Regions from separate parts of the Mesorhizobium sp. USDA 4132 genome, predicted to be linked through region 2. Evidence: riboswitches for the same ligand, from Rfam matches in the RefSeq annotation. Region 2 holds a riboswitch; each other region holds the start of a gene.

Region 1 (3,995 bases), on a different contig from region 2:
CCGCAGAGGGCGCTTCCGAGATCGAAGAGCTCTACCGCGTCACGCTCGAAAACCTGCGGCTGGCCCAGAGCATCCTTGTTACCGGCGACGCGCAGCTGGCGCGCCAACTGGTGGAATCCAAGGTCGATATCCGCCATCTGGAGGAGCGGTCGGCGGCCAATCACATGGCGCGGCTTCGTGACGGCAAGATCGAGAGCATACAGACCAGCTCGCTTCATCTCGACATCCTGCGGGATCTCAAACGCATTAATGCTCACATTGCAGCGATCGCCTATCCAATCCTGAAAGGTAGCGGTACTCTGCGTGAGACGCGTCTGATGGAAAGTCCAGGGTTGGACTACCGGCGACTTTAGCTGCGGTCCGCACGCCACAACCATGCGGTAGATGTTGGTTATGGGATGGCCCTTGGCCGGCCTCGCCGAGATGCCCGGTGGCATGGCAATCATCGACCATGACCAAGGCACCGTAGCGCTCGGCCAGATCGCAGATCGCGGAGAGATTTGCGACATAGCCATCCATCGAGAAGACGCCGTCCGTGGCGATCAGCTTGAATCGCGCGCCATCTCGTGCCGCCTCCTTTAATGGCCTTCCAGTTCGCTCATATCGCCGTTGGCGAAACGATAGCGCTTTGCCTTGCATAGCCGCACGCCGTCGATGATCGAGGCATGGTGGAGGCTATCCGAAGTAATGGCATCCTCGGCCTCCAGCAGGGGCTCGAATACCCCGCCACTGGCATCGAAACAGGCTGCGAACAGGATGGCATCGTCCTTGCCGAGATATCGGGCAATCGCATGCTCCAGTTCCCGGTGTAGTGTCTGCGTTCCAAAGATGAAACGCACCGAGGCCATGCCGAAACCGAATTCCTCCAATCCTCGCTTGCAGCGGCTATGATGTCGGGGTGGTTTGCCAGTCCGAGATAGTTGTTGGCGCAAAGATTGACGACCTCGCGGTTCTCCTTCTTGCCGGAGATCGATATCTTGCCGTCTCGCTGGCTGGTGACGAGACGTTCGTGCTTATAAAGGCCATCGGCTCAATCTGAGCCAGTAGCGCGCTCAGATGAGCTTCTAGTTTCCTAGCCATGTAAATGCTTATCCGTGATATAGGATAATTCCTATAGGAATTATCAAGTGAGCGCATCTGTCAGTATTTGTCATCTGAAAACGAACTTCAGGCTACTTGGTCGGAACCCAGAACGAGCCCTGTAACCATTTCCGCGGTGACAGCTGACAGCGTCCACCCGAGATGCCCATGACCTGTATTGTAGAAGACACCGGGCTTTCGGCCGGCGCGAACGCGCGGCATCATATCCGGCATCATCGGACGCAGGCCGGCCCAGGGAACGCATTGCCGTGTGCTCATCGCCGGGAAGTGCTTGCGGCACCAGGCGACGAGTGGCTCTATACGGGCGTCGCGAATATCACGTCCCGCACCGTTGAATTCGGCAGTTCCAGCTACGCGGAACCGGCTTTCTCCCAGCCGGCTGGTGACGATTTTCGCATCGTCGTCGAGAAGGCTTACCCAAGGCGCCGCAGCCTGATCGTGCTGCTCCGTCAGATTGACCGTGATCGAATATCCCTTGACCGGATAGACATTGATCCTGTCACCCAGCTGCGCGGCCAGCCGTCTGGAATGAACCCCGCCGCAGATGACGATCTTGTCAAAGCTTTCAACAGCGCTCTCAGCCCTGTCCTGCCCTGCCTGGAACTGACCGAAACCAATCCTGATTTCACTGGCAAGCACGTCGATATCGGAGACGTCGCATCCGAACATCTGCCGTACACCCAGCCGTCGGCAGGCAGAAGCCAATCCGTTCGTAAACTTGTGAATGTCACCGGTGAAATCGCTTTCGGTATAAAAGCCGCCGTAGAAATTGCCTTGTAGGGTCGGCTCGATCGATCGGATTTCATCCGATGTGACGGCCCGCCTTGTCAGGCCCGCTTGATCAAGAATCTGCGTCACCTTGGCCGCGTGCTCAAACCCTTTTTTCGACCTGTAGAAATGCAGAATGCCTCTGGTTTGGCAATCATACGCAATGTCTTCGTCAGCCGCCATCTGGATGAGATGGCGGCGAGCCTCGATGGCGAGCCTCGCTGTCGCTTCGGTATTCGAACTATATTTTGGAATGGCGGTTAGAAACTCTGCCATCCAGGACAACTTGTGCCATGAAGGCTTGGGATTGACGAGCAATGGCGCACCCGGCGTGAACATCCATTTGATCCCCTTGAGGATCGTGGTCCAACTGTTCCAGACTTCGGCGTTCGACGCGGAAAGCTGCCCGCCGTTGGCGAAGCTGGTTTCCATGGCCGCATATGGGTGCTTGTCGAAAAGCGTGACTTGAAGCCCGGATTTTGCAAGCTTGTAAGCGGTGGTGACGCCAGTGATACCCGCGCCGATCACGGCGACGCGATCTTTCCGTAGAGGCATTAGAACAACAACCGCCTTCGCGGCTCTCCCGTGCCCCCTCTGTCATTGACCTGAGAGTTTCACAGCCTGACTGGAATTAGTCTGACTGCTTACACCGTCGGTGGAAGCGAATGCTTCTCTTTCCAGAGTTCAGTATTTGTTGCGCGGTCCGTTTGCCTGAGAGTTTCCGGGGCGGTTGCTCCTTCGGCGAGGCTCTTTGACCTTCCTCTCTCCCGCGTTCTTACACTATCATGTGCAAACGCTCGTAACGCAAGCGCAAAAATTCCACAAACGGGAAAATTCCTTTATACAGGACATGATGGAAGCTGATAGAGAGTGGCTCAAAGGAAAATGGTTCAGCGTACATGGAAAATTGGACCGATAGTTCAAAAGGAGCGCAAGCGCCGCAAGCTGACATTGGAGTAATTTGCCACCCGCTCCGGCGTATCGAAGTCAATGCTCAGCCAGATCGAGCGCGGAGAGGCCAATCCGACATTTGTCGTGGTCTGGAGCCTCACGCAAGCGCTCGAAATAGATTTCTCGGAATTGATCGGCGGGAGCAGTGCGGCGACAGGCGCAAATGACATTGAGGTGATATCAGCGGAGCATACTCCGGAGATACGCAGCGCAGATGGACTATGCCGTCTAAAGATCCTTAGTTCGCCGCGTCTGGCCGGTCAGTCAGAGTGGTATAGCGTCGAGATCGAACAGGGCGGCAAACTCGCCAGTGAACCGCACGCACCAGGCACGTCTGAATACTTCACCGCCATCACCGATGGATTAGGAGTCGAAAGTGGCGAGAGCCGGGTTTGCCTGAAAGCTGGTGAAACGGCGCGTTATCCGGCCGATGTCAATCATCACATTTCAAACATCGGCAACAGGGCCGCGCGAGGGTTCCTTGTCGTTTTGTATCGATGAGTTTTTGAATTCCACGGCAGCGCGTCTGGTCCAGACGGCGAGTTCGGGTCTGCTATCGAACGAACCTTATATGTGGCGTCAGTCTCTGTAGGTCGCCGAAAAACAATGTCCTGATCAACGAGGACGTTGAATTGATAGCCCGGCCGGATCTCCAACGTTGGCTGCACGTCCATATTCCGCTGTATCGTGCGGTCGGCTACTCGCCCAAAGGTCTCGGCGAAATTGCGCCTTGCCGCATCGGATGCTGTATCCTGCGTGGGAAGCGTTGAGCTCTGGCACCGCCATGTCGATGCCCGTCCCGATCAGTGCGCTCATGACAGACGAGCCGAAGGTTTTGAGATAGTGGTTGTTCACTTTGTTCCCGAACCCACCATATCCTTGCGCATCCGTGCCGGCCATGCCGCCGATCTGCAATGTCGAGCCGTTTGGAAAGATGATATCGGACCAGACGACAAGAACCCGGCTCTGGCCAAAGGAAACCTTGCTGTCGTAGCGACCGAACAGTTTCGTGCCCTGCGGGATCAGCAGGCGATGGCCTGTCGCGCAGTCGTACACATTCCGGCTGACCTGCGCAGTGATACGCCCGTGGAGGTCGGAAGTGATGCCTGTTATCAATGTCGCCGGAATAACCGTGCCTCGTTTCAGCTCGTACAGGGACTGCTGCGGCACGACGG
Region 2 (3,995 bases):
GACGATCGATATCAGTTCCGCCCTGCCGGTGCCGATCCTGCAGGCGCAGGCAGAGACGATCCGCTCTTTGATGCTGAAGGCGCTGTTGCCGCTGCAGGACCACGCGATCGTCCCCTTTCCGGCTTTCGCCAGATCGCTGCACGACTACCGCGACTACGAGGCGGCCTTCCCCGATCGCGATCTTGCGGAGGAAGAGATCGACGGCCTTGGCCTCGCCGGACCTTCGAAATGGATAAAGTCGTTGACCGGTAGCCTCAAACTGCTTCGCTAGGAACGAAGAGCCCGCTCCCAAGAGCGGGCTCCATCGAATTCACTTGTGCTCGTGGCCGGCCGGTCCCGCCGCCTCGACCGGCAGCGTGATATCCACCTTGCCGGTCTTCTCGAAGGTCAGTGTTACCGGCACCTTGCCGCCCTGCTTGAAGGGTTCCTTGACCTTGATGAACATCAGGTGCAGTCCGCCGGGCGTCAGCTCGACGGTCTTGCCCGCGGGGATGGCTATGCCGGTATCGAGCTTGCGCATTTTCATTACCTCGCCCTGCATCGCCATCTCGTGCATCTCCACGGTGCCCGCGACCGGCGACGAGACCGACGTCAGCATGTCGTCGGATTTGCCGTTATTCTTGATGGTGAAATAACCGCCGCCGACCGGCTGGCCGGGCAGCATCGCCTTGGTGAAGGCGCCCGTAACTTCCAGGTCGCCGACCTTGGTGGGCGCGTCCTGAGCGGCCGTAGCTCCCGCAATAATAATGCCGGTCGCCGCGAAAATGCTGACGAAAACGAGTTTGGTGAAAGTCTTCATGGAATATCCCCATACGGTGACGGCATCTGTGCCGGTCGGCCGCGATTGATCTGAGAGCGTTAAAGGATCAGATCGAGATCGGCGGAGCACGGGATTTGGGCCGGGCCACGGCGGTCGTACCGAGCAGTTCGGAAAACTGGCGCAGGGGATTGGCAAGCGACGCGCGCGCTGCCGTAAGTAAGGCTTCATCCTCCGGCGGCGGCAGGATGACCGAGGCGGAGAGCAGGCAGACTTCGCAGAGCGGTTTTGCCGCTGGCATCCGATGGCCGTGGTCGCCATCGGAACAGATATCGGCAAATGTGCCGTCCGGCAGCCGATAGGCTTCGCTGTAGGAATCGAGCGGCGCGGAAGCCTGCACGGGCTGATGGGCAAACCCCAGCAAAAGCAGCAGCATCGCGCAGAAAATGCGCGTTGAGGTCGCCGCCATGTCCAGTCTTGCCGTCATCGTTTCGCCTGTTCGAGTGATGCGGGAATAATCCAAATCACGATAAAGCGCAAAAGCCCTTTTGTCGCGTGATACAGAACCCATTTCACCCCGCATTGCATTAGATCAAATCGCGTTTGCTGCGTTGCGACAAAAATAGTGTTCGGTGCGACATGCAGGGCTTGCCAAATGGCGATCGAGGCCGATAATACCACCCAGACTCGCTGGGAGAAGCCGCTTCAATGCGGTGCCGAAGGAGCAACCGCCCCGGAAACTCTCAGGCAAAAGGACCAGCAGTCGACCGACAGGAACTCTGGAGAGAGGCCCGAAGAGGGCCCGCCGAAGGGATAACAATCTCAGGCGACAAGGACAGAGGGGGCTCATAAACCGGTGCGTCATTGCGCCTGAATCTGAGCCGGCGCTTGAAATGCGCCAACCCTGGAGGCGTCCTTGGACGATCAGACCGTTCTCAAGACAACCCCGCTTCACGCCCTCCATCTGTCGCTCGGCGCCAGGATGGTGCCCTTTGCCGGCTACGACATGCCAGTGCAATATCCGGCCGGCGTGTTGAAGGAACATCTGCAAACGCGCACCGCCGCCGGCCTTTTCGACGTTTCCCACATGGGTCAGGTCGTCATCCGTGCGAAATCCGGCGCTTATGAGGATGCGGCACTTGCGCTCGAAAGCCTGGTGCCGGTCGATATTCTCGGCCTGAAACCCGGTCGCCAGCGCTACGGCTTCTTCACCGACGACAACGGCTGCATCCTTGACGACCTGATGATCACCAATCGCGGCGATCACCTGTTTGTCGTCGTCAACGCCTCCTGCAAGGAGGCTGATCTCGCCCATCTGCGGGCGCATCTTTCCAGTTGCGACGTCGAACTCCTCGAAGACCGCGGGCTCCTTGCCCTCCAGGGACCACGCGCCGAAGCGGTTCTGGCTGCTCTCTGGCCGGATGTCACCTCCATGAAGTTCATGGACGTCCGCGACGCGTCTCTGCACGATGTCGACTGTATCGTCTCCCGCTCAGGTTATTCCGGCGAGGACGGGTTCGAGATTTCGGTTCCGGCAGACCAGGCCGAGCAGATCGCCAAGGCGCTGCTCGAAGACCTGCACTGCCAGCCGATCGGCCTCGGCGCCCGCGATTCGCTGCGGCTTGAAGCCGGCCTCTGCCTCTATGGCAACGACATCGACACGACCACCACCCCGATTGAGGCTGCGCTCGAATGGGCGATCCAGAAGCCCCGCCGGACCGGAGGCGTCCGCGCCGGCGGTTTTCCGGGCGCCGACCGCATCCTCGACGAACTGGCGAACGGCACCTCCCGCCGCCGCGTCGGCCTGAAGCCGGAGGGCAAGGCGCCCATCCGCGCCCATGCAAAACTTTACGCCGACGCCGAGGGCCAGACCGAACTCGGCGAAGTCACCTCCGGCACATTCGGCCCCTCGGTCGAAGGCCCCGTCGCCATGGGCTACGTGCCGACCCGCTTTGCCGAACCCGGCTGCCAGATTTTTGCGGAGGTGCGCGGCAAATATCTGCCCGTCACGGTCGCCGCCCTTCCCTTCGTCACCCCCACCTATAAACGATAATCCTCCGGAGAGAACCATGTTGAAATTCACCGCCGAACACGAATGGCTGAAGCTCGAAGACGGTGTCGCAACCGTCGGCATCACCTCTCACGCTGCCGAACAGCTTGGCGACCTCGTTTTCGTGGAACTGCCGGAAGTCGGCGCCATACTCACCAAGGACGGCAATGCCGCGACCGTCGAGAGCGTCAAGGCCGCCTCCGACGTCTATTGTCCGCTGGATGGCGAAGTCACCGAGGTCAACCACGCGATCGTCGACGATCCCTCGATCGTCAATTCCGATCCTCAAGGAGCAGGCTGGTTCTTCAAGCTGAAGCTCAAGACCGCCTCCGACGCCGACGCGCTGCTCGACGAGGCCGCCTACCAGGAACTGATCGCATGACCACCGACAGCACCGATTTCCATTTCACCGACTACCAGCCCTACGACTTCGCCAACCGCCGCCATATCGGTCCCTCGCCCGCCGAGATGGCCGAGATGTTGAAAATCGTCGGCTACAAAAGCCTTGACGCCCTGATCGACGCCACCGTGCCATCCTCGATCCGCCAGACGACCCCGCTCGCCTGGGGTCCGGCGCTGACCGAACGCGAGGCGCTCGACAAGCTGCGCGATACGGCGAACCGCAACAAGGCGCTCGTCTCCTTGATCGGCCAGGGTTATTACGGCACGATCACTCCGCCGGTCATCCAACGCAACATCCTTGAAAACCCCGCCTGGTACACCGCCTACACGCCCTACCAGCCGGAAATTTCGCAAGGCCGCCTCGAAGCGCTCCTCAATTTCCAGACGATGATCTGCGACCTGACCGGCCTTGACGTCGCCAATGCCTCGCTGCTCGACGAGGCGACCGCCGCCGCCGAAGCCATGGCGCTCTGCCAGCGCCAGGCCAAATCCAAGGCGACGGCCTTCTTCGTCGATGCCGCCTGCCATCCGCAGACGATCGCGCTGATCGAAACCCGCGCCGCCCCGCTCGGCTGGAGCGTTATCATCGGCGACCCGATGACCGATCTCGACCCGGTCGACGTGTTCGGCGCAATCTTCCAGTATCCGGGCACCAACGGCCATGTCCGTGATTTCACCGGCCTGATCTCCCGCCTGCACCAGACCGGCGCCGTCGCCGCCGTCGCCGCCGATCCCTTAGCGCTGACGCTTCTCAAATCCCCCGGCGAAATGGGCGCCGACATCGCC
Region 3 (3,995 bases), on a different contig from region 2:
TTCGGAGAGTTTTGATGTTCAAGGGGCCAGTTTGGCGTGAAAACACGAAAGTGCGCATGGTCGTTGGGGGCTGCTTCTTCGCGGGCGAATACGCGCGCCGCGTGGTACGAGACTCATTTCGGCATGGGACGACATCGTCGAATCCATCTGGACGCATCAGGCCGGCACCACCGCCCTTGAGAATCGGTTCGAGTTTGATGGTGTGATCCGCAGGTGGCAGGATCGCTTACCGATAGAGCACAATGAGAAAGCCACAAGCTACCTCATCGCCGATGTTCGAAATATGGTGATGGACATCACCCGCGTAACGCGCCGTCTCGCCTGCAGCGAGGCGAACATGGCTCTCACCGCTTCTGACCTCGAAGCCATCGGTAATGGCGGTGAAATGCTCGGACGTTCCTGGGGCATGCGGCGCGCTATCCAGCTTTCCACCGGGCTCGATATCAACACTGTACCATTCGGACTGACCGGCGAGGCGCGGCGCACTCAAGATCTTCAACCGGCAAAGGTTATCTGCACTCCGTATTTCAGGTGTATGCCCAGCGGACATCACTTCGATCTCCCCGGAGTTTGTCGCCGCACTACTACCGCCAATTAGGTCGGAGAAATCAATCTCGAGCGACTGTGTGAGGCTCCACACCACGGCAAATGTAGGATTGGCCTCTCCGCGCTCGATCTGGCTGAGCATGGATTTCGACACGCCTGAACGAGTGGCAAGTTGCTCCAGGGTCAGCTTACGGCGCTTGCGTTCCTTTTGAACGAGAGGCCCGATTTTCGGAGTGCGGTGAGCCATTCTCTTTTGGACCATGTTAAAAATACCTTCTCTATTCCTCTATATAGGATTGTTCCACTTTATCTACTTTTTTCAGTTGCGCGCACTCAAGCGTAGGCATAGTAACGCAAAAATGCGGGAAAGAGGTAGTCAAAAGAACCTCGCCGAAGGAGCATTTGCCCCGGAAACTCTCAGGCAAGCGGACCGCAATACGAATTCTGAAACTCTGAAAAGAGAAGCAATCGCTCCTACCGACGTTGTAAGCAGTCAGGATCAATTCCGGTCGACCGGTGGAGCGCTCAGGTTAATGACAGAGGGGCAAGGGATCATCGCGAAAGCGGTTATTGTACTATGCCTTTACGGAAAGATCGTATTGCCGTGGTCGGCGGTGGAATCACTGGTGTCACCGGTGCTTATAAACATACCAAAATCAGGCCTTCAGGTGACGCTTTTCGACAAGCATCCTTATGCGGCTAACCAAACTGGTTCCGCATTCCGATCAAATAGCCTGAGAATTTCGCTCGGGACGCATTTTCGGTGATGCGATAGCTTGCAAATTCCAGGATGCCGGAATAAACCTGTATATTGGAAGGAATATTCCCATGGCTAAGAAATTCGACGTTCATCTGCACAACGTTTTGGCTCAGATCGAGGCCGATGGCGTCTATAAACGCGAACGTGTCATCACCAGTCAGCAAGACGGGAGAATATCGATTGGCGGCACGCACCAGAAACGCGAAGTTATCAATCTTTGCGCCAACAATTATCTTGGGCTGGCGAACAATCCGGAGATTATTGACGCCGCCAAAAAGGCGCTTGATGAGTTCGGATTCGGCATGGCCTCGGTCCGTTTCATATGCGGCACGCAAACACTCCATAGGGAGCTTGAGCAGACAATTGCCCGGTATCTTGGAAAGGACGACGCAATTCTGTTTGCAGCCTGCTTCGACGCCAATGGAGGTGTGTTCGAACCATTGCTGGAAGCCGAAGATGCCATCATCTCCGACAGCCTCAATCATGCTTCGATTATCGACGGAGTGCGCCTTTGCAAGGCTAGGCGCTACCGGTTCGCAAATGGAAACATGAATGAACTGGAAGATCGGCTTAAGGAGGCCAACCGGGAAGGTGCTCGTTTCAAGCTGATCGCGACTGACGGCGTGTTTTCGATGGATGGATATGTGGCCGACTTGGTCGCCATCTGCGATCTCGCCGAGCGCTATAATGCGCTGGTGATGGCCGATGACTGCCATGCCACAGGGCATCTCGGCGATGCCGGCCGAGGTACGCCAGCCCTGACAGGCGTCAACCAACGGGTCGATATCGTGACCGGGACACTCGGGAAAAGTCTTGGTGGTGCCATGGGCGGGTTTGTCGCGGCGTCCCAGCCGATCGTCGATCTCCTGCGCCAGAGGTCACGACCTTACCTCTTCTCCAATAGCCTCGCTCCAGCCGTTGCAGCCGGATCGTTGAAGGCGATCGAGATCGCTGAGAAAGCGGACGACCGCCGGCAGATACTCGCCTCCCATGCCGGGCGCTTCCGGGCAGGCATGCAAAAGGCGGGGTTCGACCTGCTGCCCGGGCAGACCCCGATCATTCCGGTCATGCTGCATGAGGCGCGCCTGGCTCAGGATATGGCCCAGGCGCTCGATGAACGTGGGGTCTATGTGGCCGGGTTCTTCTATCCGGTGGTACCCCAGGGCAAGGCGCGAATCAGAACCCAGATGTCTGCGGCGCTGACCGAACAAGACGTCGAGTTCGCGATCGATGCTTTCATCGACGCGGGCAAGTCGTTGGGCGTCATTTGATGTTGAACAGAGGTGTTTTCATGAGAGCTCTTGTTAAAGCGGAAGCGCAACCCGGCCTCTGGCTTGATGATCGCCCGATCCCTTCGATTGGTCCAGATGACGTCCTGATTAAGATCAACAAGACGGGGATTTGCGGCACAGATATCCATATCTATGCGTGGGATGAGTGGGCGCAGCGAACCGTACCCGTGCCAATGGTGGTGGGGCATGAATATTCTGGCGTGATCGTGGAAGTCGGTGCCAATGTACGCAACCTCGTCATCGGGCAGAGAGTTTCGGGCGAAGGCCACGTTATCGGTCTCAACAGTCGGGCCGCGCGCGGGGGACGGTTCCATCTCGATCCTGAGACAAAGGGAATAGGCGTCAATATACCGGGTGCTTTTGCCGAATATCTCCGACTGCCGGCTTTCAACGTCGTGCCGCTTCCTGACGCAATCGATGACGATGTTGGCGCGATCCTCGACCCGCTCGGCAACGCTGTCCACACGGCACTCTCCTTCGACCTTGTCGGCGAAGATGTCCTGATTACGGGTGCGGGACCGATCGGCATCATGAGCGCCGCCGTTGCTCGTCACGTCGGAGCGCGTCACGTGGTGATCACTGACATCAATCCAAACCGCCTGGCGCTTGCCGCAGAGGTCGCGGATGTCATCCCCGTCGATGTTAGCAGAGAAGACCTCTCTTCCGTCAAAGCTCGACTCGGGATGAAGGAAGGCTTTGACATCGGCCTGGAGATGAGTGGGGCGCCGGCTGCCTTCGATCAGATGGTCAATCATCTCGTCATGGGTGGAAAGATTGCCATGCTAGGCATTCCCGCGCGACCAGCTCCCGTAGACTGGACCAAGGTCGTGTTCAAGATGCTTACGGTAAAGGGCATCTATGGCCGAGAGATGTTTGAGACCTGGCACAAGATGTTGGCCATGCTGCAGAGCGGTCTTGATGTCCGTAAGGTCATTACTCATCGGCTACCGGTTAGTGAATATGATCTGGGATTCAAAACGATGCAGAGCGGCAATTCCGGCAAGATCGTTCTGGACTGGAATAGCTGATGGAGCGCGTCTCACCAGACGTCAGGGCGAGGAAAGACCATGCTTGACCTGATCGGCGCAGTCGCACTTCTTCTCTGGGGTCTTCGGCTGGTGAAGACCGGCGTGATCCGATCCTTCGGCGTACGACTGCGCCGGTGGATTGGCTCCGGTACGCGCAACCGGCTGTTGGCGTTTGGCGTCGGCCTTCTCGCAACCCTCGTTCTGCAGAGCAGCACGGCAACGGCGCTGATGACTGCCTCGTTTGCCGGAAGCGGATTCATGAGTTCGATGATGGCGCAGGCGATCATGCTTGGCGCCAATGTCGGCACGAGCCTGGTCACGCGCATCCTCGCGTTCGATTTGCACTTCCTTGCGCCGCTGATGATTGCG

The links. Region 2 has a riboswitch for glycine ahead of gcvT (glycine cleavage system aminomethyltransferase GcvT). Riboswitches for the same ligand answer to the same signal wherever they lie in the genome.
Region 1: linked by a shared signal. The riboswitch ahead of ACZ9IU_RS27375 (D-amino acid dehydrogenase) and the one ahead of gcvT (glycine cleavage system aminomethyltransferase GcvT) in region 2 are both predicted to bind glycine.
Region 3: linked by a shared signal. The riboswitch ahead of ACZ9IU_RS27395 (glycine C-acetyltransferase) and the one ahead of gcvT (glycine cleavage system aminomethyltransferase GcvT) in region 2 are both predicted to bind glycine.

What each region holds. Positions count from the first base shown of each region.
Region 1 covers NZ_JBWCCP010000002.1:988,413-992,407, reverse strand. The annotation lists gene ACZ9IU_RS27385 (Na/Pi cotransporter family protein) at 1-353, shown strand, start outside; partial or broken gene ACZ9IU_RS27380 (aminotransferase class I/II-fold pyridoxal phosphate-dependent enzyme) at 364-1,024, opposite strand; gene ACZ9IU_RS27375 (D-amino acid dehydrogenase) at 1,168-2,424, opposite strand; glycine riboswitch at 2,559-2,649, opposite strand; partial or broken gene ACZ9IU_RS27370 (helix-turn-helix domain-containing protein) at 2,842-3,321, shown strand; partial or broken gene trbI (IncP-type conjugal transfer protein TrbI) at 3,420-3,995, opposite strand, start outside.
Region 2 covers NZ_JBWCCP010000001.1:2,281,160-2,285,154, forward strand. The annotation lists gene ACZ9IU_RS11795 (DUF2000 domain-containing protein) at 1-271, shown strand, start outside; gene ACZ9IU_RS11800 (copper chaperone PCu(A)C) at 311-799, opposite strand; gene ACZ9IU_RS11805 (hypothetical protein) at 867-1,244, opposite strand; glycine riboswitch at 1,439-1,526, shown strand; glycine riboswitch at 1,527-1,606, shown strand; gene gcvT (glycine cleavage system aminomethyltransferase GcvT) at 1,674-2,810, shown strand; gene gcvH (glycine cleavage system protein GcvH) at 2,827-3,189, shown strand; gene gcvP (aminomethyl-transferring glycine dehydrogenase) at 3,186-3,995, shown strand, end outside.
Region 3 covers NZ_JBWCCP010000002.1:993,375-997,369, reverse strand. The annotation lists gene ACZ9IU_RS27400 (helix-turn-helix domain-containing protein) at 227-808, opposite strand; glycine riboswitch at 899-989, shown strand; gene ACZ9IU_RS27395 (glycine C-acetyltransferase) at 1,375-2,577, shown strand; gene tdh (L-threonine 3-dehydrogenase) at 2,598-3,626, shown strand; gene ACZ9IU_RS27385 (Na/Pi cotransporter family protein) at 3,666-3,995, shown strand, end outside.